One region of the Bilifractor sp. LCP21S3_A7 genome, then DNA from elsewhere that is predicted to be linked to it. Evidence: predicted binding sites of a transcription regulator. Region 1 holds the regulator's gene; the other holds the start of a gene.

What was found. Region 1 encodes Rex, which represses fermentation and respiration genes when NADH is low (regulators of the CRP and FNR family bind a similar motif). Its sites were predicted from a motif close to ATTGTTAANTANTTAACAAT; they were not measured.
Region 2: a site for Rex is predicted at 2,261-2,280, ahead of pckA (phosphoenolpyruvate carboxykinase (ATP)). Genes of this name have one in related genera too.

Annotation. Positions count from the first base shown of each region.
Region 1 is NZ_JBQKGL010000003.1:227,625-243,651, reverse strand. Features, by position in the region: gene rimO (30S ribosomal protein S12 methylthiotransferase RimO) at 4-1,365, shown strand; gene pgsA (CDP-diacylglycerol--glycerol-3-phosphate 3-phosphatidyltransferase) at 1,380-1,910, shown strand; gene ACTQ1O_RS04195 (CinA family protein) at 2,033-2,620, shown strand; gene purF (amidophosphoribosyltransferase) at 2,823-4,256, shown strand; gene ACTQ1O_RS04185 (CTP synthase) at 4,399-6,015, shown strand; gene ACTQ1O_RS04180 (LL-diaminopimelate aminotransferase) at 6,019-7,233, shown strand; gene ACTQ1O_RS04175 (NADP-dependent isocitrate dehydrogenase) at 7,331-8,542, shown strand; gene abc-f (ribosomal protection-like ABC-F family protein) at 8,657-10,693, opposite strand; gene ACTQ1O_RS04165 (redox-sensing transcriptional repressor Rex) at 10,879-11,520, shown strand; gene ACTQ1O_RS04160 (NAD(P)H-hydrate dehydratase) at 11,686-13,206, shown strand; gene ACTQ1O_RS04155 (YebC/PmpR family DNA-binding transcriptional regulator) at 13,528-14,271, shown strand; gene ACTQ1O_RS04150 (undecaprenyl-diphosphate phosphatase) at 14,360-15,229, shown strand; gene ACTQ1O_RS04145 (DNA translocase FtsK 4TM domain-containing protein) at 15,256-16,027, shown strand, end outside.
Region 2 is NZ_JBQKGL010000016.1:19,398-35,424, reverse strand. Features, by position in the region: gene ACTQ1O_RS12875 (S1C family serine protease) at 1-560, shown strand, start outside; gene clpX (ATP-dependent Clp protease ATP-binding subunit ClpX) at 571-2,127, shown strand; gene pckA (phosphoenolpyruvate carboxykinase (ATP)) at 2,496-4,100, shown strand; gene mscL (large conductance mechanosensitive channel protein MscL) at 4,262-4,708, shown strand; gene ACTQ1O_RS12855 (DUF3048 domain-containing protein) at 5,148-6,245, shown strand; gene ACTQ1O_RS12850 (dihydrofolate reductase) at 6,706-7,218, shown strand; gene ispG (flavodoxin-dependent (E)-4-hydroxy-3-methylbut-2-enyl-diphosphate synthase) at 7,267-8,322, shown strand; gene ACTQ1O_RS12840 (PolC-type DNA polymerase III) at 8,375-13,138, shown strand; gene ACTQ1O_RS12835 (hypothetical protein) at 13,166-13,321, shown strand; gene ACTQ1O_RS12830 (fructose-1,6-bisphosphatase) at 13,339-15,291, shown strand; gene ACTQ1O_RS12825 (pyridoxal phosphate-dependent aminotransferase) at 15,592-16,027, opposite strand, start outside.

The DNA of each region.
Region 1 (16,027 bases):
TCAATGAAGATTTTATTTATCTCTCTTGGCTGCGACAAGAATCTTGTGGATTCCGAGCGCATGCTCGGCAAGCTTGCCGGTCATGGCTACGAGATGACGGACGACGAGACCGAGGCGGATATTATTATTATCAATACCTGCTGCTTTATCGATTCCGCAAAGGAAGAGAGCATTCAGACGATCCTGGATATGGCCCGGTATAAGACCGAGGGTCGCTGCACCGCGCTGATTGTCACCGGATGCATGGCGGAGCGCTACCGTCAGGAGGTTCTGGAGGAGATCCCCGAGGTTGACGCGATCATCGGAACGAACAGCTACAACAAGATCGAGGATGCGATTCTTCAGGTCGGAAACGGGATACGGCCGTCGATTCTGGAGCCCCTGAACGGAATTCCGGAAGACGCGGATAAACGGATCATGACAACCGGAGGCTTCTATGAATACCTGAAAATCGCCGAGGGCTGTGACAAGCACTGCACCTACTGCGCGATCCCGGGAATGCGGGGCCCCTACCGGAGTGTTCCCATGGATGATCTGATCCGGGAGGCGCGTCAGTTCGCGGAGGACGGAGTGAGGGAACTGATTCTCGTGGCGCAGGAGACGACCCGGTACGGAATCGATCTGTATGGAAAGAAGTCTCTTCATATCCTGCTTGAGAAGCTTTCTGAAATTGACGGAATCCGCTGGATCCGGATTCTGTACTGCTATCCGGAAGAGATCTACCCGGAGATGATACAGGCGATGAAGACGCTTCCTAAGGTCTGTCATTATCTTGATCTTCCGATTCAGCATTCCAATGACGAGATTCTGAAGCGGATGGGGCGCAGAACCAGCCATGATGATCTGGTGCGGATCATTGAAAATCTCCGCCTCGAGATTCCGGACATTGCGCTCAGAACCACTCTGATCACTGGTTTCCCGGGAGAGACCGAGGAGCAGCATGAAGAGGTCTGTGATTTTATCCGTGAAATGAAATTTGACCGTCTCGGTGTTTTCACGTATTCTCAGGAAGAGGGAACGCCTGCCGCATCTTTTGACGGTCAGATCGACGAAGAAATCCGGAAAGACAGACAGGACCGTCTTCTTACTCTGCAGCAGGAAGTATCAAAGCAGCGGAACGAGAATCTGATCGGCCGCACGCTGGATGTCTTCATCGAGGGCTACATGAGCGATGAAAACGCCTATGTCGGCCGCACCTACGCGGATACGCCGAACATTGACGGATTGATCTTCATTCAGACTCCGGAAACGCTGAATACCGGGGATTTTGTGAAGGCGACCGTGACCGGCGCTCTCGAATATGATCTGATTGGTGAACTGATCGACGAGGATACCATGGATCTTCTGAGCAAATCAGAGGGATGAGGGAGGAAAACGATATGAATTTACCCAACAAGCTGACCTGTCTTCGAATGGTCATGATTCCTTTCTTCGTGATCTTTATGTATCTTCCTCAGAACTGGGCCAGATATATCGCTTTGATTATCTTCATCGCGGCCAGTCTGACAGATACTGCCGACGGCTACATTGCCAGAAAATATAACCTGATCACGGATTTTGGAAAGTTCATGGATCCTCTGGCGGATAAGCTTCTGGTCTGCACGGCTCTTATTCTGTTTGCCGGATCCGGTGAGATTCCTGCATTTGTCGTGGTCATCATTATCGCAAGGGAGTTTATCATCAGCGGTTTCCGTCTGATTGCCGCGGACAACGGCATTGTCATAGCCGCCAGCTACTGGGGCAAGGCGAAGACAATCTCACAGATGGTTATGATTATCGTGCTTCTGCTGAATGTTCCTTCCTGGAGACCGTTTGAGATCGTATTGATTGTCATCGCGACTGTTCTCACTGTGATTTCGCTTCTGGATTATCTGATCAAGAACAAGGCGGTACTCGGCAATCAGAAATAATTCTGTGTCATTGATCAGAGATCATTCCGTGTCACTCATCATTTCATTCAGTCAGTTAGGAGAGGTTATTCTTTCTCTATGATATAAGATCGGACTGCAGAGGAGGCCTGAGAAATTCTAATATGAATCATCTTGCTGATACGGTTACGGAAAATTCTTTCTCTAAGGGTATGGATAATATTTCGACGGATAATACAGATAATATTTCCGCGGATAATACGGATGATACCGGATATTCTTCCGCTGCGGAGAGACTGGTGGCAGTTCTCCGGGAGCGCAGGCTTCTGATCACAACGGTGGAATCCTGTACCGGAGGAGGCATTGCTTCCGGAATCATCGATGTGCCCGGCGCATCGGATGTACTGAAGGAGGCTTTTATCACGTACTGCGACGAGGCAAAGCACCGGCTTGTAGGTGTGAAGAAAAAGACCCTGCGCAAATACACGGCGGTTTCCCCGCAGGTGTGCCGCCAGATGGCAAAGGGCGGTGCCAGAACGGCCAAAGCGGATCTCTGCCTTTCCGCCACCGGTGTCGCCGGTCCGGGTGGAACAGAGGAATTTCCGGCAGGTCTTGTCTATCTCGGCTGCTGTTTTGACGGCAGATGCGAGGTCAGAAAATACAATTTCACAGGATCCAGAAACGAGGTACGCAGACAGGCGGTGAGAGAATCCTTGAATCTCGCGCTTTCCTGTCTGGGAGTCGCTCCATAAGTTCTGACTCACTGTCTGCGGGGGATCTTTCCTTTCCCGGCGGAGGGTGAGTTTTTCGTTTGTAAAATATGCTTTTCTTTCGGTTGATCCATTTTTGCATTTTAGCGAACTTGTGCGATTACTCCGCAGAGAATATGTAGTATAATAGAGTGGTTTTATTTTTGCTATTCATTTTTCACACAGCAGAAACTGGAGGAAGCTGATGACAAATTATGAATCCGGCTTAAAAGAGGAGTGCGGTGTGTTCGGAATCTATGATCCGGACGGCGGAGATGTCAGCAGGACCATCTATTTTGGTCTGGAAGCTCTGCAGCACCGCGGACAGGAATCCTGCGGCATTGCGGTGTCCAATACCAACGGGCCGAAAGGACGCGTGAATTCCTACCGCGGACTGGGGCTTCTGAACGAGGTATTTAAGGGAGATGAGCTTCAGAATCTGAAGGGCAACATCGGTGTCGGCCATGTCCGTTATTCCACTTCCGGCGCGCTCAACGTGAACAACGCACAGCCGCTTGTCCTGAATTACATCAAGGGTTCTCTCGCTCTGGCGCACAACGGAAACCTTGTAAATGCCTATGAGCTTCGGGAAAAAATGGAGAACACCGGAGCGATTTTTCACACAACCATTGATTCCGAGGTCATTGCCTACTGCATCGCCAGGGAACGCGTCAAAACGCCGAGCATTGAAATCGCGGTCAAAAAAGCGGTGACACAGCTCAGAGGAGCTTACGCGCTCGTCATGATGAGTCCGCGCAAGCTGATCGGTGTCCGGGACCCGTGGGGCCTGCGTCCGCTGTGCATCGGAAAGAGAGACAGGGCATACATTCTCGCGTCCGAGAGCTGCGCTCTTCATTCCATCGACGCGGAATTCATCCGCGACGTGAAGCCGGGTGAGATCGTCACCATCGATAAGAACGGAGAGATTCATTCAGAATTCATGGATTGTGTCATTCCGAGAGAGAAGCAGGCGCGCTGTATCTTCGAGTATATCTATTTTGCCCGTCTCGATTCAAAGATCGACGGCATCGCCGTCTATGACGCGAGAATCCGCGGGGGCGCATCTCTCGCAAAGACCTACCCCGTAGAGGCAGATATCGTTGTCGGCGTACCCGATTCCGGACTGGCAGCCGCGCAGGGCTACGCGATGGAGTCCGGCATACCGTTCGGCATCGCTTTTCACAAGAACAGCTATGTCGGCCGGACGTTTATCAAGCCAAGTCAGGATGAGCGTGAATCCAGCGTTAAGATCAAGCTGAGCGTCATAAAGTCCGTTGTCAAGGGGAAAAGAGTCGTGCTCGTAGATGACTCGATTGTCCGCGGCACCACGATCACCAATCTGATTCACACCATGAAGAAATGCGGAGCGACGGAGGTTCATGTGCGGATCAGTTCACCGCCATTTCTTCATCCCTGCTATTTCGGTGTTGACGTGCCGTCCAACAAGCAGCTGATTGCTTCGCAGAATTCCACAGAGGAAATCCGCCAGCGCATCGGCGCGGATTCGCTGGGGTATATGCAGATCGGCGAGCTTCAGGACATGGTTGGCGACCTTCCGATCTGTAAGGCATGTTTTGACAGCAACTATCCCATGGAGGTTCCGGACCATGAGATCCGCGATGCCTTTGAAGGCATCTGAGCATCGGCGAGCCGCCTGATACCGTCCAATCGATCAATAAACAGCCCTGCTGCAGGCGGCGCCATAAATAGTTCTGGCTTCGCGGAAAGGGGCGCAACCATATATACGCTGCGGCACGCATGCCCGGCAGGAGGAGGAGTGAATGTCTGTTAAATATGTTTTTGTAACCGGCGGCGTTGTATCCGGCCTTGGAAAGGGAATTACGGCTGCTTCACTGGGAAGGCTTCTGAAGGCCAGAGGCTACAGTGTCACCATGCAGAAGTTTGATCCCTACATCAATGTGGATCCGGGAACCATGAACCCGATCCAGCACGGTGAGGTTTTCGTCACCGACGACGGAACGGAAACCGATCTTGATCTGGGGCATTATGAGCGCTTTATCGACGAGAACCTTGATCACAATTCCAACGTGACCACCGGTAAGGTATATTCCACCGTTCTGCAGAAGGAACGCCACGGCGATTACGGCGGCGGTACGGTTCAGGTTATTCCCCATATCACCAATGAGATCAAAAGCCGGTTCTACCGCGCGAAGACAGAGGATGAAGAGAAGATCGCCATCATCGAGGTCGGCGGCACGGTCGGCGATATCGAGAGCCAGCCTTTCCTTGAAGCGATCCGTCAGTTCCAGCATGATATCGGCCATGAAAACGCCATCATGATCCATGTCACCCTGATTCCTTATCTGAAGGCTTCCGGAGAGCTGAAGACCAAGCCGACGCAGACTTCTGTAAAGGCTCTGCAGAGCATCGGAATCATGCCGGATATTCTGGTATGCCGTTCCGAGTACCCGCTCAGTCAGAGTCTCAAGGACAAGATTGCCCTGTTCTGTAACGTTCCGAGCAGCCATGTTCTTCAGAATCTGGATGTGGAATATCTCTATGAGGCACCGCTTGCCATGGAGAAGGAAAATCTGGCCGACGTTGTACTTGAATGTCTGCATCTCTCAGACCCGGAGCCGGATCTCTCCGACTGGACCGATATGGTAGAGTCCCTCCGGAATCTGAAGCACCACGTCACCATCGCTCTCGTCGGGAAGTACATTGCCCTTCATGACGCTTATCTGAGCGTTGTCGAGGCATTAAAGCACGGCGGAATCAAGAACAGCGCGGAGGTAGATCTGACCTGGGTCGACTCCGAGAAACTGAACCGGGACAATGTGGCTGAGGTTCTTGGCGATGTAGACGGCGTCATTGTTCCCGGCGGTTTCGGCGGCAGAGGCGTTGACGGAATGATTGCTGCCGCAGAGTATGCACGGACACACAAGATTCCATACCTCGGTCTCTGTCTCGGAATGCAGGTTGCGATTATCGAATACGCAAGGAATATGTGCGGATATCACGACGCCCACAGCATTGAGCTTGATCCCGACACCATGCATCCGGTGATTGCCCTGATGCCCGACCAGAATGATGTCACAGATCTTGGCGGCACCTTAAGACTCGGTTCCTACCCCTGTGAGCTGAAGGAAGGCACCATTGCGAGAGAGCTGTATGGATCCAGCCTGATTCACGAGCGTCACAGACACAGATATGAGGTCAATAACGACTACCGCAAGCCGCTCACGGACGCCGGCATGGTGCTCTCCGGTATTTCGCCGGACGGCCACATTGTGGAAATGATCGAGCTTAAGAAAGAGGATCATCCGTTCTATATCGGAACCCAGGCACATCCTGAGTTCAAGAGCCGTCCAAACCGCCCGCATCCGCTGTTCCGCGGATTTGTAGCAGCCGCATTAAAATACAGAGAGGAGAAATAACCGATGTTTAAAGCAAATCAGAATTACCTCCGACTTCAGGGAAGCTATCTTTTTTCCACCATCGCGAAGAAGGTCGCAGCTTATACCGAGGCCAACCCGGATGCGAATATTATCCGTCTCGGGATCGGCGATGTCACACAACCGCTTGCTCCGGTCATTATCGACGAACTTCACAAGGCTGTAGATGAAATGGGCAAAAAGGAGACCTTCCACGGTTACGCTCCGGATCTCGGATATGCTTTCCTCCGGGACGCGATTGCTGATGAGTACAAGGGAAGAGGATGCGAGATCAGCGCGGATGAAATCTTTGTGTCGGACGGAGCCAAGAGCGATTCCGGCAATATTCAGGAGATTTTCAGTGAGGACGCGAAGGTTGCCGTCTGCGACCCGGTATACCCGGTATACGTGGATTCAAACGTCATGGCAGGCCGCTCCGGCGAATGGATTCCTTCCGAGCAGAGATACTCCAATTTCATCTATATGCCCTGTACCGAAGCCAACAATTTCACACCGGAATTTCCGAAGGAAAATCCGGATATCATCTACCTCTGCTATCCGAACAATCCCACCGGAATGACCATCAGCAAGGCTCAGCTTCAGGAGTGGGTGGATTACGCGAATCGGATCGGAGCCGTCATCCTCTACGACGCCGCCTATGAGGCATACATTACAGAGAAGGATGTTCCCCATTCGATCTATGAGTGTGAGGGAGCAAGGACCTGTGCCATCGAAATCCGCAGCTTTTCCAAAAATGCCGGTTTCACCGGCGTACGTCTCGGCTTCACCGTTGTTCCGAAGGATCTCCGTGACGCGGACGGCGTTTCTCTCCACGATCTCTGGGCAAGACGCCACGGCACCAAGTACAACGGCGCTCCCTACATCATTCAGAAGGCCGGCGCAGTCGTCTTCACACCGGAAGGGCAGAAGGAAATCCGCGCGCAGGTGAGCTACTATCAGAAGAACGCCCGTGTCATCTATGACGGACTGAAGGATGCCGGATACACCGTATACGGCGGAGTGAACGCTCCGTACATCTGGCTCAAGACCCCGGATCACATGACCTCCTGGGATTTCTTCGATCATCTTCTCGAAGATGTTCATGTCGTCGGAACACCCGGTTCCGGATTCGGCCCGAGCGGCGAACACTTCTTCCGCCTGACGGCATTCGGTACCTATGAGAAGACCGTGGAGGCGATTGATCGTATCAAGTCCATGTAATAACGAAGGATCCGTCAGGAATCTTCACGGACAATGATTCCGGGACAGACCGCAGAATATCGCGAAAGAATCCGAAATAGAAGGCAGGTACAGAATAATGGGAAAAATTCAGATGAAGACGCCTCTCGTTGAAATGAACGGAGATGAGATGACCCGGATCCTGTGGCAGATGATCAAAGATGATCTGCTCACTCCGTATATCGATCTCAAGACCGAGTACTATGACCTCGGGCTGAAGCACCGCGATGAGACGAACGACCAGGTCACCAGAGATTCCGCCGAGGCGACAAAAAAATACGGCGTTGCCGTAAAATGCGCGACCATCACGCCAAATGCCGCGCGCGTGAAGGAATACAATCTCAAGGAGATGTGGAAGAGCCCGAACGGAACCATCCGTGCTATGCTGGACGGCACCGTGTTCCGCACACCGATTATCGTAAAGGGAATTGAACCGGTAGTCCGCTGCTGGAAAAAGCCGATCACCATCGCCCGTCACGCTTACGGAGATGTCTACCGCAACGTAGAGATTCGTGTTCCGAAGGCAGGTAAGGTTGAACTGGTGTATACCTCCGACGACGGAGAAATCACGAAGACAGAGCTGGTTCACAAATTTGACGGACCGGGTGTCGTACAGGGCACACATAACCTGGATGATTCCATCACAAGCTTTGCCAGAAGCTGCTTTGATTATGCCCTCTCCAGAAAGGAAGATCTCTGGTTTGCCACAAAGGACACGATTTCCAAGACCTATGATCACCGCTTCAAGGATATCTTCCAGGAGATCTATGACAACGACTACAAGGAAAAATTCGAGGCCTGCGGCATCACCTACTTCTATACACTGATCGATGACGCGGTTGCCCGAATCATGAAATCGGAGGGCGGATTCATCTGGGCCTGCAAAAACTACGACGGAGATGTCATGAGTGATATGCTGTCCTCCGCCTTCGGTTCCCTCGCGATGATGACCTCTGTTCTGGTATCCCCGCACGGATATTTTGAGTACGAGGCTGCTCACGGAACCGTTCAGAGACATTATTACAAGCATCTGCGCGGCGAGGAGACTTCGACGAACTCCGTAGCCACTATCTTCGCATGGAGCGGCGCTCTTCGCAAACGGGGAGAGCTGGACAAGCTCCCGGAGCTTGTTGATTTTGCGGATAAGCTTGAGAAGGCAACCATCACCACCATTGAGTCCGGAAAAATGACCGGAGATCTCGCGAGAATCACAACACTTCCGAATGTGAAGACGCTGAATTCTGAGGATTTCATCCTCGCCATCCGCGACACACTGGACTCCATGCTGTAAATACTTACACGGAAAATACAGGAACAGCCGCTGTGCATAGCTCTGCACAGCGGCTGTTCCTGTATTTTGCAATCATATTTTCATTCCGGCCATTATAGAATTAATTCGTTCCGGTCATTCTTCGTCGGAAGCTGTCTCCCAGTCTTCATAGAGTTCCTGAAGCCTGTCGTTGTTCGCGTTCTGTTCCTTCGCGAGTTCCTGGCATTTCTGCAGGTCCGTTCCGGTCTCCGGTTTCAGAAATTCTTCGTCGATTTCCTTGTTCCTCGCCTCCAGTTTCTCGATTTCCTCTTCAATTTTACGGATCCGGTTTTCCTTTTTTCGAAGTCTCGCCTGTTCTTCCTTCTGTGCTTTCCAGTCCAGTTTTCCGGAGCCGGAGGAATCCGTGGCTGCCGCAGGATTTCCATCTGCGGCGGTCTGTCCGGCTGGCGCTGATCCGCAGACTCCTGATTCGGAGCCGGAAGAGGAGAGAGACGCTGTCCCTGCCGCGCCGGAATTCTTTCCGCCCGCGCCGTCAGACGCGGGAGAGGAGGCATAGGCACGCGTCAGCTCTTCTTTTTTCTCCATGTAATAATCGTAGTTGCCGATATAGTTGACCAGAGTATGATTGGTCAGCTCCAGAATGCGGGTCGCCGTCTGATTGATGAAATAACGGTCGTGGCTCACATAGAGCACCGTTCCGGTATACTCATTCAGGGCATCTTCCAGTATCTCCTTGGAGATGATGTCCAGGTGGTTCGTCGGCTCGTCCAGAATCAGAAAATTTGCCTCCGAGAGCATCAGTCTGGCCAGGGACACACGCCCGCGCTCGCCGCCACTGATCGAAGAGATCTTTTTGTACACATCATCGCCGGTAAACAGGAAGGCAGCGAGGACATTGCGGATCTCTGTTTCGGTCAGAGAGGGGTAGTCGTCTGCGATCTGCTGAAAGATCGTCTTCTCCGGGTCAAGCAGCTGCTGCTCCTGATCGTAATACCCGATATGGACCTTGGAACCGAGTGCGATTTTTCCCTCATCCGGTGTCAGAAGGCCGTTGATCATCTTCAGAATCGTGGACTTTCCGGTTCCGTTGTCACCGATGATTGCGACCCGTTCTCCACGCTTGATCTCAAAGGACTGATTCCGGAAGAGAAGGAGTCCCGGAAAAGACTTGGACAGACCGGTCACAGTGAGCACATCCTTGCCGCTTTCCGTCCTCGGCTTCAGCTCAATGCGCATATCCGCGCTGACTTCCTGCGGTTTTTCCAGTACCTCCATTTTATCGAGCATTTTTTCTCTGGATTCCGCGCGCTTGATGGACTTCTCCCGGTTAAACTGCTTCAGCTTCGTGATGACCGCTTCCTGATGACGGATTTCAGCCTGCTGCTTCGCCCACGCGTTGTACTGCGCCTTGCGCACGATCGATTTCTTCCGGCTGTATTCGTTATAATTTCCCTCGAAGCTCATCGATCTGCCGTTTTCGATCTCGATAACCCGCGTGACGATGCGGTTCAGGAAATACCGGTCATGAGAGACGATGAGCACGGTTCCCGGATAATTGATGAGAAAATTCTCCAGCCACTCGATGGAGGAGAGATCCAGGTGGTTGGTCGGCTCATCGAGAAGCAGGATATCCGGCTTTGTCAGCAGGAGCTTTCCCAGAACGACCCGTGTCTTCTGACCTCCGGAGAGGGAGCCCAGACGGCGGTCAAAATCTTTTTCCTCAAATCCGAGTCCCTTCAGGACGCCTGTGATCTCGCTCTCCGCCGCATATCCGTTCTGGAGCTCAAACTCATGCATCAGCTCTGTATAGCGATTCATCAGCGAAACGGCCTCTTCGCCGGTGACTGTGTCCATCCGGCGCTCCATCTCCCGCAGGCGCTGCTCCATATCAAGGATGTCCTGCTTTGCCTTCCGGACCTCCTGATAGATCGTCTCGTCTGATTCCATGTCCTGATACTGCGTCAGATATCCCATGGTCTTGCCGTGCGTGACGGTGACTTCTCCGGTGTCCGGGCTGAGAGCCCCGGTAATGATCCGGAGCAGCGTCGATTTGCCCGCTCCGTTCACACCGATCAGAGCGGCCTTGTCCCTTTCTTCAATATGAAAGGAAATATCCTTTAGGATTTCCTCTGATCCAAATGTCTTGCTGATATTCTGACAGGAGAGAATCATATCTGTCCACCTCACACATTCGTTGCTTTTCCTGTTTGCGTCCCGCCGCCTCTCTGGCGGAGCATTTACCTTCCAATTATACCGAAAAAAAACGACAAAGCAAGGGCGGCAGGAAAAAGAGAAATACTTTGACAAAAATTAGACAATTACATATAATGGTAGTAGCTTCAAGGAGGTTTTCTTATATGAGTCAGAAAGAGATTTCGAAAGCCGTTATCAAGAGGCTGCCCCGTTATTACCGGTATCTCGGTGAACTGCAGGAGGCCGGCGTTGAGCGGATTTCTTCCGGTGAACTCAGTCAGCAGATGAAGGTGACCGCCTCTCAGATCCGGCAGGATCTGAATAATTTCGGCGGTTTCGGGCAGCAGGGCTACGGTTATAATGTGCAGTATCTTCGGGAGGAGATTGCCAAAATTCTCGGACTGGACCGCATACACAATATTATTATTATCGGTGTCGGGCATCTGGGACAGGCTCTCGCGAATTACACGAACTTTGAGAAGAACAGTTTCCGTATCATCGGGCTCTTCGACAATAATCCCGAATTGAAGGGCAAGGTCATCCGGGGTGTTCCAATCCGTATGACGGACGAGATTCCGGCCTTTCTCCGGGAGAATGATGTCGAAATCGCGACGCTGACACTTCCGAAGGAGTATGCCATTGAGGTGAGCAAGATGTTGATCGAAAACGGCATTCACGCCATCTGGAATTTTGCGCACACCGATCTGAACCTTGTGGTGCCGAAGAATGTGGCTGTTCAGAATGTTCATCTGTCCGAAAGTCTGATGCGGCTGTCCTACAACCTCAAGACACTCGAAGAGAAGTAGACACCTGCCGATACAAGACGATACAAGAGCCCCTCGCGTAGATGGGGGCTCTTTTTGGAACAGAAAAGAGAAACATTATCGGATCACATAAATTGGGGCAGAGAAGAGAACGGTTATTGGATCTCATGAATTGCGCTGTCCTTCAGCAGAAAGGGAGGATACAGAATGAAACTGATCTTGAGTGCAAGGCAGCATCAGGACGCAGACCGAAGCGCTGTCGCGGCGGGGATGCCTTCCATGGTCCTCATGGAGCGGGCGGCACTTGCCTGTGCATCAGAAATTGAAAAACGGCAGTATGATATGGATCGGGTCCTCGTCGTCTGCGGAACGGGAAACAACGGCGGAGACGGAGTCGCCGTTGCCCGCATTCTCTGCGAGGAGGGATACAGCTGCACGGTTTTTCTTGCCGGACCGGAGGAAAAATTCAGCGAACAGCTGAAACAGCAGCTTCATATCATCGAGGGTTTTCCGATTCCGGTCATCCGCGCACGCAGGATGCCTGGCGAGGAGCTGGCGGATTTCCATCCGGAGGATTATTCTCTTATCATAGACGCTCTCTTCGGAATCGGGCTCAAGCGTGACATCACCGGAATCTATGCCGAACTCATTGACCGGATCAATCATTCCGAGCTTCCTGTCGCCGCTGTCGATATGCCGTCCGGTGTCAACACCGACTCCGGCATGATCATGGGGACGGCTGTCCGGGCGGATCTCACCGTCACCTTCACAACCGGAAAGGCCGGGCTCTACATCTATCCCGGAGCAGCCTGTGCCGGAAAGGTCAAGGTAAAGCAAATCGGTATTCCGCTTTCCAGAAAGATCACAAAAGCCTGCCAGCTGTATACCATCGAACACAGTGATCTTGATTATCTCCCGAAGCGTGATGAATCCGGCAACAAGGGAACCTTCCGGAAGATCCTCGTCATCGCCGGATCACGGAATATCTGCGGGGCGGCATATCTTTCCGCAAAGGCCGCACTTCTGACCGGTGTCGGAATGGTGAAAATCTTTACAGAAGAAAATAACCGCACTCCGATCTGCGCAATGTTCCCGGAAGCTCTCATTTCCACATACCGGGATGGTGCAAAAGACTTTCCACAGCTTGCAGCGGATATGAAATGGGCGGATACTGTACTGATCGGTCCCGGACTTGGAACCGGCGATACGGCGCTTTCTCTTATGCGGGAATTCCTTCGTCTGAATCAGGAAAGAAAAATACCTGCAGTTTTTGACGCTGACGCGCTGAATCTCATCGCGGCGCACAGCGACCTCCTTCGGGAAATCCGCTTTCCCTCCGTTTTCACACCACACGTTGGTGAAATGAGCCGTCTGACCGGCATCGCGCCTTCGGATATCAAGTCATCTGCCGTCAGCATCGCAAGGCATGCTGCCGAGGAGGTCCGCAACACGGTGGTTCTGAAGGACGCCGCAACCATCACAGCGCTCCCGAATGGCAGCTGCTTCCTGAACCGGTCCGGCAACAGCGCACTTTCCACAGCCGGGAGCGGAGATGTCCTGACCGGAATCATTGCCGGTCTGACCGCGCAGCACGGAGATTATACCGGTGTCGCTGCCGCACTCGGAGTCTACATTCACGGAAAATGCGGAGAGCGGGCATCCGAGAAATATTCAGAGGCCTCCGCGACTGCCGGAAACATTCTCGAATTCATCCACGAATTTCTCTGATGAACCGGCGCCGCGCCTTTTCCGCTGTCACCTCAAAGGGAGACAGAGCTCTGAAATTTTCTGCTTCTTTGCTGCTTTGACTCTCTTTGTATCTGCTTTGAGCCGATTTGACTCTCTTTGCAGCCGCCTTGACTCTCTTTGCAGCCGGTTGACGATCCATCCATTCAGTGATATATTTTTAAAGTAATGTTAAAATTAGCGCGAGTTATGAAAACCGCCGGACTTTGTATACAGCTTGTGGTGTTGTATACAGCATGGCCGGTTACCGTATCCGGCGCTGAATTCATATACTATTTACAATTTAATGAGGAGTGAAATTTTATGTCAGGACATTCAAAGTTTGCGAACATCAAGCACAAGAAGGAGAAGAACGACGCGGCTAAGGGTAAGATTTTTACCATCATCGGCCGTGAAATCGTGATTGCCGTGAAAGAGGGCGGACCGGATCCGGACAACAACAGCAAGCTTCGTGATGTAATCGCAAAAGCCAAGGCCAACAACATGCCGAACGATACCATTAAGCGCGGTATTGAAAAGGCTGCAGGTGCCGCGAACGCGGACAACTATGAGCACATCACCTATGAAGGCTACGGTCCCGGCGGAGTTGCCGTAATCGTCCAGACACTTACAGACAATAAGAACCGCACGGCAGCAGATGTCAGAAGCGCATTTTCAAAGGGAAACGGAAATGTCGGAACACCCGGATGTGTTTCCTTTATGTTTGATGAGAAGGGACAGATCATCGTCAGCAAAGAGGATTATGATGGTTCCGCAGATGATCTTATGATGCTCGCTCTTGACTGCGGCGCGGAAGATTTCAATGAAGAGGAAGATTACTATGAGATCCTGACTGCTCCGAATGATTTCTCTGCGGTTCGGGAAGCTCTCGAGAAAAAGGGCATTGTCATGTCTGAGGCAGATGTCGTCATGCTTCCGCAGACAAAGACTGCGCTGACGGATGAGAATGACCGCAAGATGCTTCAGAGGATTCTGGATCTTCTGGATGAAAGCGATGACGTTCAGAATGTGTACACCAACCTCGACGGAGAGCTCGACGAGGAGTAATTGAACTGATATGATCACAAACCGGTCCCGACCTGCAGATATTTTTCGGACCGGTTTCTTATAACTCTGAACAAATAAGGAGTAAACGATGTCTATTCTACAGGCGATGATTCTGGGGTGCATTCAGGGTATTGCATCCTTTCTTCCTGTCAGCAGCTCCGGACATCTGGTGCTGGCCGGCAGTTTTATGGGAATCAGCACCGGGCTTTCGCTGAAGTTTCTGACGCTGATGCATATCGGAACTCTGGCAGCGGTGTGCCTCGTTCTGAAGGATGATCTTCTCCGTCTGTGGAACGCGCTCACCGGTCTCATCCGGGACGGCATATTCAATCTGATCACCTATGTGCAAAACTTTGGACATCCGGAGGATGGAGAATACCGTCCGATGCTGAAATCCGCTTACCGCAGACTTGTGGTGTATATGGCGGTTTCCATGATTCCGACATTTCTGATTGCCCTGATTCTTCGTCGTTTCGCCGAAATCGGCGCCCGGAATCTTCTGATCACCGCCATGGGATTTATGGTTACCGCACTGATGCTGATGGTATCCTCGTTCTCGGATGACCGGAAGAAGAAACCGAAAGGCACGAAGTATTCCGACGCCTTAATCATCGGCGCATTTCAGGGAATATCAGCGGTTCCCGGGGTGTCCAGAATCGGCATGATCATGGCAGGATGCAGTCTCGCTGGTTTTTCCAGAAAATACACGATCCGGTATGCCATGCTGATCAGCATTCCGTCGATTCTGGGAGGACTGATTCTTGAGGGACCTTCGCCGGTATCTGTCGGGAAGACCGTCGGCATTGGACCGTGTATCGCAGGGATACTTGTCGCTGCAGCGGCCGGATACCTGGTACTCCGTTATACAATCCGGTTATTGAACAGAAATTTAAATCGTTTTTTTGCAGTTTATTGTCTGGCGGCAGGCGTATTATCCATCATTGCATACCTGCACTGAGACAAATGATAAGAGGAGTGTAATCATTGGCACGTAGTAAGGGGAGACAGGAAACCGCGTCCGGCGTTTCCGCAAAAAGCAGAGTCCGGAAGACTTCAGCGACGGGGAAGCTGAAATCATCCAGAACTTCCATTTCGTCGGGCAGATCCTCCGGAGGAAGCGCGTACGGAAGAAGTTCCTCTGGAAAGGGCACTTCAGGAACGGGTTCCTCCAGACGGCGTTCCTCCGGAAGAACATCCGGCGGGTCCACATCACAATACCGGACATCCGGTTATTCCACGAAAGCCAAAGCGAAGCGTGAAACAGAAATCAGACGTGACGTCGGGATTCTCCTGACTCTCGGCATCAGCATTCTTCTGTTTCTTTCCTGTATCGGTCTCGCCGGTCCGGTCGGATCCGCTCTGGCATCGCTGGCATTCGGCCTTTTTGGAATCACTGCATATATTTTTCCTTTTCTGCTTCTCTATCTGGTGATTTTCCTGATGGCAAACACAGCTTCTCCGGATGTCACTCGAAGGGTAATCTCGCTGTCGGGACTGTATATCTTTATCTGTGCTTTTGCGCAGCTGATCCTCAGCGGATATGAGAAGAGTACCGGACCCGCGCAGATCTTCCGCGAGTGTTCCAGATACCACACCGGAGGCGGAATCATCGGAGGAATACTGGTTCTGCTGTTCGGAAAGGGCTTCGGTATGATCGGTGCCTATGTCATTGTGATCCTGGCGCTGGTAATCTTTGCGCTTCTTCTTACGCAAAAATCTCTTTTTTCGCTCATACGTGACCGCAGCGACTATCTCT
Region 2 (16,027 bases), on a different contig from region 1:
CGAAGCGAAGTGGTAATGGCTCACAGGCTTCTGTAGATAATGTGGGTTTTGCAATCCCCATGGCAAAGGCGGAACCGATTCTGGAGGATCTCATGAATGAGAACACCAGAACACGGCTGGATGACGATGAGAGAGGCTATCTGGGAATCACATGCGCAGATGTCACCAGCGAGTACTCACAGATCTATAACATGCCGGAGGGCGTCTGTGTTACCTCTGTGGTATCCGGAGGACCTGCGGATCAGGCGGGAATCCGGAAGGGAGATGTGATTACAAAATTTGACGGCAAGAGTGTTACTTCATATTCCAAATTGGAAAACCGGCTGAAGTATTATTCTTCGGGTGAGGAAGTTCCGGTTGTGATACAGCGGGCGAGCGGGAGCTCCTATAAGGAACAGACGGTGAAGGTAACTCTGGGAACAAGTGATGCGATCAGCAGCATTCAGAATCCGGATTCGCAGGACCAGGGACAGGATAACAATTCTTCGGGTATGCCGGGAACAGAGCCGGGCGGAAACGACAACAGCGGAGATATCTTTGGACAAATTTTCGGATACTGAGAGGATAATTATGATTGACGATAAGGATATTATTGACGGAGATTTTCGGGAAGTGCCGGATTCCGGGGAGAAGAATGCGGATGAAGGGGATGCGGCTGATAAGGGCCAGAACAAAAAAACTCCGGACGAGGTAAATGGGGACGGAAAAAATACATCCGTTTCTGCCGGAACATGGAAAACGCGGGAAGAGGATACGGACGATGAAGAAAAACGTCACAGCGGGCATTACTGCATGATGTGTCATCGTCCGGAAAGCAGCACGGGGAAGCAGATCGAACTGCCCGGCGGGATGTACATCTGTACGGACTGCATGCAGAAGGGATTCGAGGCAATACAGAATCCCGGAATGAATGAGATGCTGAGCAAGCTTCCGCCTAACATCGGCATGATCGATTTGTCCGGACTTGGTTTCGGCATGCCTGCCCGCGACCATAAAAAGAAGGAAAAACAGAAGACACCAAGAAAGAAGCTCACAATGCAGGATGTGCCGAGACCGCATATCATTAAGGCTAAACTGGATGAATATGTCATCGGTCAGGAGCATGCAAAGAAGGTGATGTCTGTTGCAGTGTATAACCACTACAAGAGAATTCTTCAGACTCCGGAGCAGATGAAGGACGGGACAGAGATCGAGAAATCAAATATGCTGATGATCGGTCCGACCGGGTCCGGAAAGACTTATCTGGTTCAGACGCTGGCAAAACTGCTGGATGTGCCCTTGGCCATTACGGATGCCACGAGTCTGACAGAGGCCGGATATATCGGAGATGATATCGAAAGCGTTGTGTCGAAGCTTCTCGCGGCGGCAGACAATGATGTGGACCGCGCGGAGCACGGCATCATTTTCATCGATGAGATCGACAAAATTGCCAAAAAGAAAAATACCAGTCAGAGAGATGTGAGCGGCGAGGCAGTTCAGCAGGGCCTTCTGAAGCTTCTTGAGGGAAGTGAGGTAGAGGTTCCGGTAGGGGCCACAAGCAAGAACGCCATGGTTCCTCTTGAGACGGTGAACACGAAGAACATTCTCTTTATCTGTGGCGGCGCCTTTCCGGACCTCGAGGATGTGATACGGGAGCGCCTGAACCGCACATCGTCCATGGGATTCCAGGCAGAACTGAAGGACCGGTATGAAGAGGACCCTGATATTCTGCAGAAGGTAACGAATGAAGATCTCCGGGCCTTCGGAATGATTCCGGAGTTCCTTGGAAGGCTTCCGATTATTTTCTCTCTCGAGAGCCTCACCGAGGATATGCTCGTTAAGATTCTTCGTGAGCCCAGAAACGCGATACTGAAGCAATATGAGAAGCTTCTTGCGCTTGACGGGGTGAAGCTTGTCTTTGACGACGGTGCGCTGCATTCCATTGCAAAGAAGGCCCTTGATAAAGATACCGGTGCCCGTGCGCTTCGGGCAATTATTGAGGATTTTATGCTGGATATCATGTATGAGATCCCAAAGGATGACAACATCAGTGAGGTTGTGGTGACAAAGGAATATGTAGAGCATACCGGAGGACCGAAGATTATCCTGAGAGGACAGGAACGATCCGGCAGCCCGATTCCTTCCTGATTATGAAGGAAAAGAGGTATTCTCAAAGGTGGCAGTTATATGGATGAAGCCGTCAGCTTCAGAATTGCTGTGTTGCTTGCATTTTAGCAACCGGCAGGTATTCATTGTGAAAAAATGTATTTTTCAGGATACAATTGACAAATTTTTGTCGAAAACCACAGTTTTGACGAATGTTGGTGACATTAAGGTTGGAATCATGTAAAATGATTTCCGTAGAAGATTACGCAGTTATATTTGATCACACAGATATCGGAGAAGCTGTTTATCGTTCCGCTCTGCTGAAGACGCGGAAGATGCGGGAAACCTGGGAACGACTTCCAGATACCGGGTGATTCATGAGTATTTCTGTAAAAGGAGGAAGCAATTCAATGGCTAACGTAGATTTAACAAAGTACGGCATTACCGGAACAACAGAAATCGTATACAATCCATCCTATGAGAAGCTGTTTGAGGAGGAGACAAAGCCGGAACTCACCGGATATGACAGGGGTCAGGTTACTGAGCTCGGCGCGGTTAATGTTATGACCGGTATTTACACCGGACGTTCTCCTAAAGATAAATTCATCGTTATGGATGAGAACTCGAAGGACACAGTATGGTGGACATCCGACGAGTACAAGAATGACAACCATCCGGCTTCTCCTGAGGCATGGAAGGCAGTTAAGGAAATCGCGAAGAAGGAGCTCTCCAACAAGAAGCTCTATGTCGTTGATGGTTTCTGCGGCGCGAACAAGGACACCAGAATGGCTGTCCGTTTCATCATGGAAGTTGCATGGCAGGCACATTTCGTAAGAAATATGTTCATCAAGCCGAATGCTGAGGAAGAGGCAAACTTTGAGCCGGATTTCGTTGTCTACAACGCATCCAAGGCAAAAGTTGAGAATTACAAAGAGCTTGGCCTGAACTCCGAGACAGCCGTTGTCTTCAACGTTACCTCCAAGGAGCAGGTTATTATCAATACCTGGTACGGCGGAGAGATGAAGAAGGGTATGTTCTCTATGATGAACTACTTCATGCCGCTGAGGGGCATCGCATCCATGCATTGCTCCGCGAATACAGACCTGAACGGCAAGAACACAGCTGTATTCTTCGGCCTGTCCGGAACCGGCAAGACGACACTTTCCACTGATCCGAAGCGTCTGCTGATCGGTGATGATGAGCACGGCTGGGACGACAACGGAGTATTCAACTATGAGGGCGGATGCTACGCAAAGGTTATCAACCTGGACAAGGATTCTGAGCCGGATATCTATAACGCAATCAGAAGAGATGCTCTTCTTGAGAACGTAACGGTAGACAAGAACGGAAAGATTGATTTCACGGACAAGAGTGTCACAGAGAACACCCGTGTGTCCTATCCGATCGATCACATTGAGAAGATTGTAAAGCCGATTTCTCACGGCCCGGCAGCACAGAATGTCATCTTCCTTTCTGCCGATGCATTCGGAGTTCTTCCGCCGGTATCTATTCTGACACCGGAACAGACAAAATATTATTTCCTGTCCGGATTCACTGCAAAGCTTGCAGGAACCGAGCGTGGAATCACTGAGCCGACACCGACCTTCTCAGCGTGCTTCGGACAGGCATTCCTTGAACTGCATCCGACCAAATATGCAGAGGAACTGGTCAAGAGAATGGAGCAGAGCGGAGCAAAGGCTTATCTTGTTAATACCGGATGGAACGGAACCGGAAAACGTATCTCCATCAAGGATACCCGTGGTATCATTGATGCCATCCTGAACGGGGATGTTCTGAAGGCACCGACAAAGAAGATCCCGTACTTCGATTTTGAGGTACCGACAGAGCTTCCGGGTGTTGACAGCAGCATTCTTGATCCTCGCGATACCTATGCTTCTGCATCTGATTGGGATGAGAAGGCAAAGGACCTTGCGGCGAGATTCATCAAGAACTTTGCAAAATATGAGGGTAACGAAGCAGGTAAGGCACTGGTTTCCGCTGGTCCGCAGCTCTGATAGACAATTGTAAACTCCTGTGTGCAAGGCCTCTGTGGCCTTGCCACAGGAGTTTATTTTTTGCGTTGTGCGGCACAGGAGAATTGATTATAATCAGATTAAACCGGTACGTGCAGAACACCGGTAGAAACAACTGGTACAGCCCAGAGGAGGAAGAATCAATGAAGGGATTTATGAAGGAATTTAAGGCGTTTATTTCGCGCGGCAATGTCATGGATATGGCGGTCGGCATTATCATTGGCAGTGCTTTTACCGCCATTGTAAATGCGCTGGTGAACAATATCATTATGCCGTTGATCTCTGTGATAACAGGCGGCATCAGCTTTGATCAGTGGAATATTACGATGGGCGCCGGAAAGGATGCACCGGTGCTTGGACTTGGCACATTTATTGCTGCCGTTATCAATTTCCTGCTCATCGCGCTGGTGCTGTTCATGGTAATTAAAACGATCAACAAAATGCATGAGGGCGCCGACAAACTTGTCGGAAAGCAGAAGGAAGAGGAAAAACCGGTCACTAAGATCTGCCCGTATTGCAAGTCTGAGATTCCGCTTGAGGCTACAAGATGTCCGCACTGCACCTCTCAGCTTGATAAAGATGAAGCATAAAAAAGTATCCGGGTTGGAGTACTGGAGGTGAGTAAATATCTGTTTTTGTACGAAACAGTCAACGAAAATAGTAAAAACGCATAATAAAATATAAATGACAGGGCAATCCTTTGAACAACTTGCCATATCATGCGTGATGAACTATAATGTGATTGTTGGCTGTTGGCTGTTGGCTGTTGGCTGTTGGCTGTTGGCTGTTGGCTGTTGGCTGTTGGCTGTTGGCTGTTGGCTGTTGGCTGTTGGCTGTTGGCTGTTGGCTGTTGGCTGTGCGCGGTACGCAGCTGCCTGCAGGAGGCATTGGTACAGAGGCTGTCCGTGCAAGGTATCGGTGCAGAGATAACAGCATCAACACTGGCATCAGGATATCTTTGCAGAGATGGAGGATATCCTTACAAAGACAGGAATTGGGGGATTTGAACGATTGAGAAAGAAATATATTATGGCTTTGTTATGTCTGACGATTGGCGCAGGGCTTGCCGCAGGGTGCGGGAAGGCGGAAACTGTTGATGACTCGGTAGCACTGGTCACCGCTACGCCATCACCGACCGGCACTCCGACGGTTACGCCTTCTGCGACACCGACTTCGACGCCTGAGGAGACTCCGACGGAAGCTCCGAAGTCGGAGAGTACACTTCCGGAAGGGCAGATGTACAGTTACCTGACCGGAGAACCGATAGATACTGCCGCAGGGTCCAGAAGACCGATAGCGATCATGATCAATAACCTGCAGCCGGCGGTGCCACAATCCGGCATCAATCAGGCGGACCTCTTGTATGAAATTGAAGTAGAGGGAAATATCACACGTCTGATGGCAGTGTTCCAGGATCCTTCCAATATCGGGAAGATCGGACCTGTGAGAAGTGCGCGCCCGTATTTTGTATATTTTGCGATGGATAACGAGGCGGTCTATTCTCATTACGGCTGGAGTCAGCAGGCACAGGATCTGATCACTTCTCAGAACATGGAGGACATCAATGGAATGACTGCGGGCGGGTTTTACCGCTCGGAGGACCGCAAGGCACCTCACAATGTTTATGTCGCAGGATCCTCTCTGACAGGTGACGCAGACAGCCTTGGCTATAACAGGGCTTACCCCGAGGGCTACGCGCCGAATCTTGCGTTTAATACCGCGGATACGGACATCGGCGGAGAAGTTGCGAATACCGTTCACATTCCGTTCAAGTACGATGATCCCTATTTTGTGTTCAATACAGAGGACCGGCAGTACTATCGGTATGAGTACGGCTCGGAGCACATAGACCAGGAGACGGGTGAGCAGCTGAAGTTCAAAAACATCATCGTACAGTATGTCAGTCAGTGGCATCTGGACGATAATGTGCATCTCGATATGAATCTGTTCACCTCCGGGACCGGCGTATTCTTCACAGACGGAAAAGCGATTCCGATTACATGGGAGAAAGCCGATCAGAATGACAATACTGAATATTTTGACAGCAATGGCAATAAGATCATGCTGAATCCCGGCAAGACGATGTTTGAGATCTGTTCGGATAAAAATGCAGCAAGCTGGTCCTGATCCGGCCGGAGCAGAAAGCCTCATCCGCTCACACAAGGTGTGAAGCGGTGGGGCGAATGCCGCGACAAACCTGATGATGGTATCTTTGCGCGCAAGTCCGGTTTGCCATTTGAAAAATGTATGGCAGGTATGCCTTCCGGTTGACAACCTTTGGAACGATTTATAGAATAGAAGCTGAATGGAAATGCCTGCAGGAGCAGCGGGGATCTTCAGGATGGCAGCCTTGTTATCTGACCGTTGCGGCCGGCAGAAGATCTGTGAGAAACAGGTCTTTTTTTATTTACGCGAACAGTGAGCCGCAGCCGAATGCGAAGTATTCGTGTGCGGCGAGCGTCGCGATAGCGAGATAAAACTCGCGCAGCGTGTTTTATCTCGTTTATGAAAAGAGCGAATCGCAGTCAGGCACGGCGATCCTGTGTGCGTTTTTTAAGAGATTGTACAATGATGAGGTGTTTGGATAGTGAAAGCGATTGTTTGTGCAGATCAGAAATGGGGAATCGGGAATCAGGGACATCTTCTGGTGAACATCCCTTCTGATATGAAGTTTTTTCGGGATACGACGATCGGTCATGTCGTGGTGATGGGAAGAAGAACCTTCGACGGACTTCCGGGCGGTCGGCCTCTGGAGGGAAGGGTGAACATTGTTTTGTCCAGAGATCCGAATTTTCATCCGGCAGGTGCTGTTGTAGTCCGGAGCAAAAGAGAACTCTTAGAGGAGCTGAAGAAGTATAATACGGATGAGATCTTTATCATCGGAGGCACCTCGGTATATGAACTGATGCTTCCATTCTGTGATGAGGTTCTGGCGACGCGGGTTAATTTGATTTACCAGGCGGACTGTTATTTTCCAAATCTGGATTATATGCCGGAATGGGAACTGGCAGAGGAAAGCGAGGAACAGACCTGCTTTGATATCGAGTTTGTTTTTCGAAAATACCGCAGGAAGTATCACACCGCGTTTCCTGAAATGTAGAGGGCAGAAGGCAGAGGCAGATGCTGCAGCAAACGAAAGGATTTTATGATGAAGACGAAGACAGTACGCATCGGAGACAGAGTGATCGGCGGTGGAAATCCGATCCTGATTCAGTCCATGACAAATACGAGGACGGAGGATGTGGAAGCGACGGTTGCACAGATCCGGGCGCTGACAAAGGCGGGATGCGATATCATTCGCTGCACGGTTCCGACGATGGAAGCCGCGGAGGCTCTCACAGAGATAAAAAAGCAGATCACGATACCGCTTGTTGCGGATATTCATTTTGATTACCGGCTGGCGATTGCGGCGATGGAGCACGGAGCGGACAAGGTACGTATCAATCCCGGGAATATCGGAAGCTCCGACAGGGTGCGCGCGGTGGTAGACTGCGCGAAGGAGAGGAAAATTCCGATCCGTGTCGGAGTTAACAGCGGCTCTCTGGAGAAGGATCTGCTGGAGAAGTACGGAGGTGTAACTGCTGAGGCGCTTGTGGAAAGCGCGTTGAAGCAGACTGCCATCATTGAGAACATGGGGTATGATAACCTCGTCATCAGCATCAAGTCGTCGAATGTCATGATGTGCGCGAAGGCGCATGAGTTGATATCGAAAAGGACCGATCACCCGCTTCATGTGGGCATCACCGAGGCCGGGACACTTTATTCCGGCAATCTGAAATCGGCGATCGGACTTGGAATCATTCTGTATCAGGGAATCGGTGATACCATCCGTGTATCGCTGACGGGAGATCCTCTTGAGGAGATCCGGACCGCAAAGTTTATCCTTCGGACGCTCGGACTTCGGAAGGGAGGCATTGAGGTGGTATCCTGTCCGACCTGCGGACGAACGCAGATCGATCTGATCCATCTGGCAAATGAAGTGGAAAAGATGACAGAGAACTATCCGCTGAATCTGAAGGTGGCGGTGATGGGATGCGTTGTAAACGGACCCGGGGAAGCGAGAGAGGCGGATCTGGGAATCGCCGGAGGAAAGGGCGAGGGACTGTTGATCCGCAGGGGTGAAATCATCCGTAAGGTTCCGGAGAATCAGCTCCTCGATGCCCTCAGAGATGAGCTGGAACACTGGGTGGATCCCGAATTGTGATTGGAGAGTCAGATCTCAGATGAGTGAAACGCAAATTCTAGGAGAAAACGGAATGCAAGGGGGAACTGGAATCCTGGAAGAAAAGGGAATGCAAAGGGAAACTGAAATCCATGGAGAGAAGGGAATCCGGAAGGAAACAGATATCCGGCAGAATTCAACAGGAAGTGCGGCAGATGCGGAGGCGCCGGAGAGCAGAAAGCTGACAGAAGCTTTTCCAAATCTGGAGCTTGAGGGGGAGCTTGAGGAATATCTGCAGTTTGCGGTGGTGAGAAAGGCTGCCTATAACCGGAAGCGCGGTGTTCTGCACATTTATCTGGAGAGCCCGCAGTGGATTCACAAAAAATATATCGATCAGCTGGAGAGGGAAATCCATCGCCAGCTTTTTTCGGATGCTTCTTTTTCGGTGAAGGTCACAGAGAAATTCCGCCTTTCCAGACAGTATAATCCGGAGAAAATGCTGGAGGTGTACCGCACGAGCATTCTGTACGAGCTGAAGAAAAAGGACATCTTTCTGGCATACCTGTTCCGGACGGCGAAAATCAGTTTCCCTGAGGAAAACCTCATGCGGATCGGGCTGGAGGATTCTGTGATCGGACATGAGCGCTGCGCGGAACTGACCCGTATTCTGGACCATATTTTCACGTATCGCTGCGGACTGCCGATAGAGATCGCGACGGAATTTTATCCGGTGAAGGAATCGGAGGATCTGAAGCGAAGCGCGCAGCAGATGCGGGCGCAGGCAAAGCATATTTTCGAGAACTCCAGGGCAGGCCGGGAGAGGAACGGTATAGCGGAGACTGCCGGGGACGGAGACGGGAGTGCGGAGACCGGGAAGAGGGATGTTGCAGCTGTTTCGGGAAAGCCGGCGGACGGGGGAACTCCGGCATCGTCCGGGCGAGGCGGTTTCGGCATCAGACAGGGCACCGGCGGAAAAGGACGTTTTTCACGGAGATCCGGACGAGGCGGATTCGGCTTTGGCGACCGTCTGAAGATGGACGATGATCCGAATCTGATCTACGGAAGAAATTTCGATGAGGACAGCATTCCGATTGAGTCGATCGATGAGACAACCTCGGAGGCTGTCATCAGAGGTCAGATTCTGTCGATGGACATGCGTGATCTGAGAAATGAGAAGGCGCTCGTGATTTTTGCGGTCACCGATGATACGGACACCATCCAGGCAAAGATCTTTATTATGCAGTCGCAGAAGGAGGAACTTGCCGGAGAACTGAAGGCGGGGAAATTCATCAAGCTGAAGGGCAGGATCATGCTGGACAGCTACGAGCACGAATTGACGGTATCGACGGTGATCGGGATCCGGAAGTCGGTCAGTTTCCGGAAGGGACGCTATGACAGCAGCCCGGTGAAGCGCGTGGAGCTGCACTGTCACACAAAGATGAGCGATATGGACGGCATTACAGACGCCTCAAAGCTGGTACAGCGGGCGTACGACTGGGGGATGCCGGCGATCGCGATCACCGACCACGGGGTGGTTCAGGCCTTTCCCGAGGCAAACCATGCCCTCGAGGCCATTGATGAGTCTTATCAGAAAAAATACGCCGAGGAACATCCGGATGCGGACAAGAATGAACTGAAAAAGGTCAGGGCACCCTTTAAGGTCATCTATGGCATGGAAGCGTATCTGGTGGACGATCTGAAAGGAATTGCCACCGACAGCAGGGGACAGAGTCTTGAGGACAGCTACGTGGTTTTTGATATCGAGACAACCGGTCTGTCCAACCTGACATGTAAGATCATCGAAATCGGTGCGGTACGGGTGGAGAAGGGGGAGGTTGTCGACCGTTTTTCGGAATTCGTAAACCCTGAAGTCCCGATCCCTTTCCGGATCACGGAGCTGACCAGCATCACGGATGAAATGGTTCAGGACGCGCCGCCGATTGAGGTGATTCTTCCAAGGTTTCGTGAATTCTGTAAAGGAGCTGTTCTGGTAGCCCACAATGCGGATTTCGATACCGGATTTATCAAGATGGAGTGCCGGAGGCAGAAGATTGACTGGGAATTCACTTATGTGGATACAGTGGCGATGGCACAGCTCCTTCTGCCGAACCTGTCCCGTTTCAAGCTGGATACGGTTGCCAAGGCGGTGGGAGTTTCTCTGGAACATCATCACCGTGCCGTGGATGACGCCGAATGTACGGCCTGGATTTTTGTGAAATTTGTGGCGATGCTTCGCGAACAGGGGATTAATGACCTGGATTCGCTGAACCGGGAAGGAAGTGTGAATCAGAACGCAATCCGCAAGATGAAATCCAGCCACGCGATCATTCTTGCAAAAAACGAGGCGGGCAGAGTAAATCTGTACCGCTGTGTATCCGAATCGCATCTGAAATACTTTAACCGTCAGGCGAAGCTTCCCAAGAGCTTTGTGCAGGAGCACCGCGAGGGGCTGATCATCGGGTCCGCCTGTGTGGCCGGAGAGCTCTACCAGGCATTGTTGAGGGGAGCGCCGGATACGGAAATTGCGAAGATTGTGAACTTTTATGATTATCTTGAAATACAGCCGCTCGGAAACAATCGTTTTCTCATTGAGGACGAGAAAAACCCGGCGGTCAGCAGTGAGGAGGATCTCCAGGAGCTCAACCGGAAAATCATCCGGCTGGGAGAGCAGTTTCACAAGCCGGTCGTCGCTACCTGCGACGTTCATTTCATGGATCCGCAGGACGAGATTTACCGGCGGATTATCATGGCCGGAAAGAAATTCGCGGACGCGGACAATCAGGCACCGCTGTACCTTCGCACCACGGAAGAAATGATGGACGAGTTTGCTTACCTCGGAGAAGAAAAGGCGAGGGAGGTTGTCATCGACAACACGAACAGAATCTGTGACATGATTGAGCGGATGAGTCCGATTTACCCGAAAAAATGTCCTCCGGTTATTCCGCACTCTGACGAGATGCTGCGCACAATCTGCTACCGCCGGGCGCATGAGATCTACGGACCGGATCTTCCGGAGATCGTTCAGGCAAGACTGGAGCGGGAGCTTACCTCCATTATATCAAACGGTTATGCCGTGATGTACATCATCGCTCAGAAGCTGGTGTGGAAATGCAATGAGGACGGATATCTCGTAGGATCGAGAGGTTCTGTCGGGTCATCCTTTGTGGCAACCATGTCTGGAATCACAGAGGTAAATCCGCTGCCGCCCCATTATCTGTGTCACCACGACTATCATGTGGAATTCGATACGCCGGATGTTGTGAAATACCGCAAAATGGGGTACTCCGGATGTGATATGCCGGACAAGAAATGTCCGGTCTGCGGCAGAGTCATGGATAAGCTGGGCTTCAACATTCCTTTTGAAACCTTCCTCGGCTTCAAGGGGAACAAGGAGCCGGACATCGACCTTAACTTTTCGGGAGAGTATCAGACGAAGGCACACGCGTACACCGCGGTTATCTTCGGCGCGGGTCAGACGTTCAAGGCAGGGACCATCGGTACGCTGGCGGACAAGACAGCCTTCGGATTTGTGAAGAATTACTATGAGGAAAAAGGCATACACAAGCGAAGCTGCGAGATCGACCGGATCGTACAGGGCTGCGTAGGAATACGAAGAACCACCGGACAGCATCCGGGCGGCATCGTTGTACTGCCGCAGGGATGGGACATCAATACCTTTACGCCGGTGCAGCATCCCGCTGATGATCCGGATTCGGATATCGTCAGCACACATTTTGATTATCATTCGATTGATTCAAACCTTCTGAAGCTGGATATTCTCGGACACGATGATCCGACAATGATCCGTATGCTGGAGGACCTGACCGGAGAAGACGCGACAAAAATCCCTCTCGATGAGCCAAAGGTCATGAGTCTGTTCCAGAATCTCAGCGCGCTGGGACTTCAGCCGGAGCAGATTCATGGCATCAGGCTGGGCACACTCGGGATCCCGGAGTTCGGCACAAGCTTCGCGATGCAGATGCTTTTTGATACGAAGCCGCAGAACTTTACAGATCTATGCAGGATCTCAGGCCTGTCCCACGGAACAGATGTCTATCTCGGCAATGCCGAGACGCTGATCAAGGAGGGAAAATGTACGCTGGGAACGGCCATCTGCTGCCGTGATGACATCATGGTCTACCTGATCAACAAGGGAATGGATTCTGAGGAGAGCTTTTCCATCATGGAGATGGTGCGAAAGGGGAAGGTGGCGAAGAAACAGTGTAAAAACTGGCCGGAATGGACGGCCGACATGAAACAGCACGGCGTTCCCGACTGGTATATCTGGTCGTGTGAGAAAATCAAGTATATGTTCCCGAAAGGCCACGCCGTGGCCTATGTGATGATGGCCTACCGCGTGGGGTGGTACAAGGTGTACCGGCCGCTTGCTTATTACGCAGCATATTTCTCAATCCGCGCGAAGGCGTTCTCCTACGAGAAAATGTGCCAGGGACAGCGCCACCTGGAAGAGATCATGGACGAGTTCAATTCCCGCAAGGATTCTCTGTCAAAGATGGAGCAGGACCAGTATGGAGACATGTGCCTCGTCGAGGAAATGTACGCCCGTGGTTTTGAGTTTATGCCGATAGATATCTACCGGGTGCAGCCGCATCGTTTTCAGATTATTGACGGAAAGCTGATGCCTTCGCTTGATGCCATTGACGGCCTGGGTTCTGTTGCGGCAGACAGTATCGTACTGGCGGCGCGGGACGGAAAGTTTTTGTCCAAGGATGATCTGCGGCAGCGAGGGAAGGTCGGCAAGAGCATTACGGATACACTGGACCGGCTGGGAATCATATCCGATCTGCCGGAGACGAATCAGATCTCGCTGTTTGATTTTCAGATGGAGGCGGGGTAGATTCATGGCGGCATAATCACAGGCTGGGTGAGCAGAATCACAGATCTGGGCGGAAGAACCAAAGACAGGGTGAGCAGAAACACAGGCCGGGTGAGCAGAATCACAGATCTGGGCGGCAAAACTACAGAGCGGGCAGGAAGAATCAAAGACCAGGCCAGAAGGTACCTGGAAGAAGGGGCGTAAACAGGGAGGACTTTTACATGGAAAATCTGGAACTGAGATACCTGCAGCGGCTGGCGGAGCTGTATCCGACCATTGCCGCTGCGTCAACAGAAATTATTAATCTGGAAGCTATACGAAACCTGCCTAAGGGTACCGAGCATTTTATCACGGATATCCACGGAGAATATGAGGCCTTTTCGCATGTGCTGAAGAACGGCTCCGGTTCGGTAAAGAAAAAGATCGATGAGGTGTTCGACCATACGCTCAGTGAGGCGGACAAGAGTGCTCTGGCGACGCTGATCTATTATCCGAATGAGAAGATGGCACTCATCCGCCAGACGGAAGAGAACATGGACGACTGGTACAAGATCACGCTGTACCGGCTGATCGAAATCTGCAAGAAGGCATCCTCCAAATATACGAGGTCAAAGGTGCGTAAGCAGCTGCCGAAAGACTATGCCTATGTGATCGAGGAGCTGATCACGGAGAAGCCGGATGTTCTGGACAAGGAGGCGTACTATAATTCTATTGTTGATACGATCATCGATATCCAGAGAGCTGAAGATTTTATCGTGGCACTCTGCCATCTGATTCAGCAGATGGTTGTGGATCATCTGCATATTCTGGGTGATATCTATGACAGGGGTCCGGGTCCGGAGAGAATCATGGACCGTCTGATGAGCTATCATTCTCTGGATATCTGCTGGGGCAACCATGACATTGTCTGGATGGGAGCTTCCGCAGGATCGCTGCCCTGTATCGCCACGGTTCTCAGAATTTGTGCGAGATATGGGAATCTCGACATTCTGGAGGACGGATACGGCATCAATATGATCCCTCTGGCAACGTTTGCCACCCGGGTCTACGGCGATGATCCCTGTTCTCTCTTCAGGCTGAAGGGAGAAAACAGCACCCGGCTGCCCAATGAAAATGAACTGAACATGAGAATGCACAAGGCAATTTCCATCATTCAGTTTAAGCTGGAGGGACAGCTCTTTAGAGAGCGTCCGGAGTTCCATATGGAGGACCGGATGCTTCTTGACAAGATTGATTACGAAAGAGGGGTCATACGGCTGGACGGAAAGGAATACGCACTTCTTGATCATAATTTTCCGACAATTGATCCATCGGATCCGTATCGCCTGACGGTGGATGAGACGGAGGTGATGGAGCGGATGCAGCGGGCGTTCACGCAATGTGAGAAGCTCTATCAGCATATGAATCTTCTCCTGAACAAGGGAAAACTGTACTGTATCTACAACAACAATCTTCTCTATCATGGCTGTATGCCGCTGACCGGAGACGGAGAATTTATGAAGGTAGACGTGTACGGGAAAAAACTGTGCGGGAGGGAGCTGTACGACGAGCTGGAAAAGTACGTCCGGAAGGCGTTTTTCGCCGTAAACGAAGAAGAGAAGAAAAAAGGACGTGATATCATCTACTGGATCTGGTGCAGCCCGCAGTCGCCTCTGTTCGGGAAGGATAAAATGGCGACTTTTGAGCGATATTTCATCGCGGAGAAGGAAACACATGTCGAGCATAAAAATCCGTACTACCAGCTTTTAAACAATGAGGAGATCATGAACCGGGTTCTTCGGGAATTCGGTCTTCCAGAAGACGCGCATATTGTGAACGGACATGTACCGGTGCTACAAAGTTCCGGAGAAAGTCCCGTGAAATGCAGCGGGAAGGTGCTCATCATCGACGGAGGCTTTTCGAAAGCATATCAGGGCAAGACGGGAATTGCAGGGTATACTCTGATCTACAATTCGTACGGAATGCAGCTGGTAGCGCTGAAGCCTTTTACCTCTGCGGAGGACGCCGTCCGGAACGAGACAGATATTCACGGAGACAGGATTCTGGTTATGAACGCGCCGCACAGGCTTCATGTCAGCGATACAGATATCGGACGCCGGCTGAAGGAGAGGATTGATGAGCTGAAGGAGCTGTTGAAGGCTTACCGCAGCGGCGTGATCAATGAGATGGTTTAGACACATTCGTGCCGCTGGCGCGTCCCTTCGTGCTCATGCTTGTTGCCTTCGAAAACATATCCAGTCTCTTACACACGCTTCGCGGAAGGCGGCCTGGATATGTTTTCGAAGAGCTTATGATCGATTGTGACTGTATAAGCTGCGGATTGCTTCGTGCTGCGCACTTCCGCAATCTTACAAGCATGAGCACTTTCGTGCCGCTGGCGCGTCCCTTCGTGCTCATGCTTGTTGCCTTCGAAAACATATCCAGTCTCTTACACACGCTTCGTGGAAGGCGGCCTGGATATGTTTTCGAAGAGCTTATACATTCACGTCTCTGCGGAGTTGGGCGAGGAGGCGGTCATTGTCTTCGGGATTCATGAAGCAGAACCGGAAGTATTTATTGGAGAGGAAGGGGAAGGTGGAGCAGTTGCGGATCATGAGCCCCTTCCGGATGCAGTGGTCGAAGAGAATGTCCGCGTCCATATCCTCGCGGAGAATCCGGACGAGGATAAAATTCGCCTTAGGCTGGTATACCTTGATAGAATTCCAGGCCTGAAGTTCCCGGAAGATCCGGGTGCGTTCGGTGTCGATCAGAGTACGTGTCTGATTGATATATTCCGTATCGCTGAACATCAGCCTTCCGGCGACCTCGGCGATGGAGCTGATAGACCAGGGGTTCTGCAGGGAGATGACCTTACGGATCAGATCTGTGTTGCCGGTGATCGCGTAGCCGAGACGGAGACCCGGAGCAGCA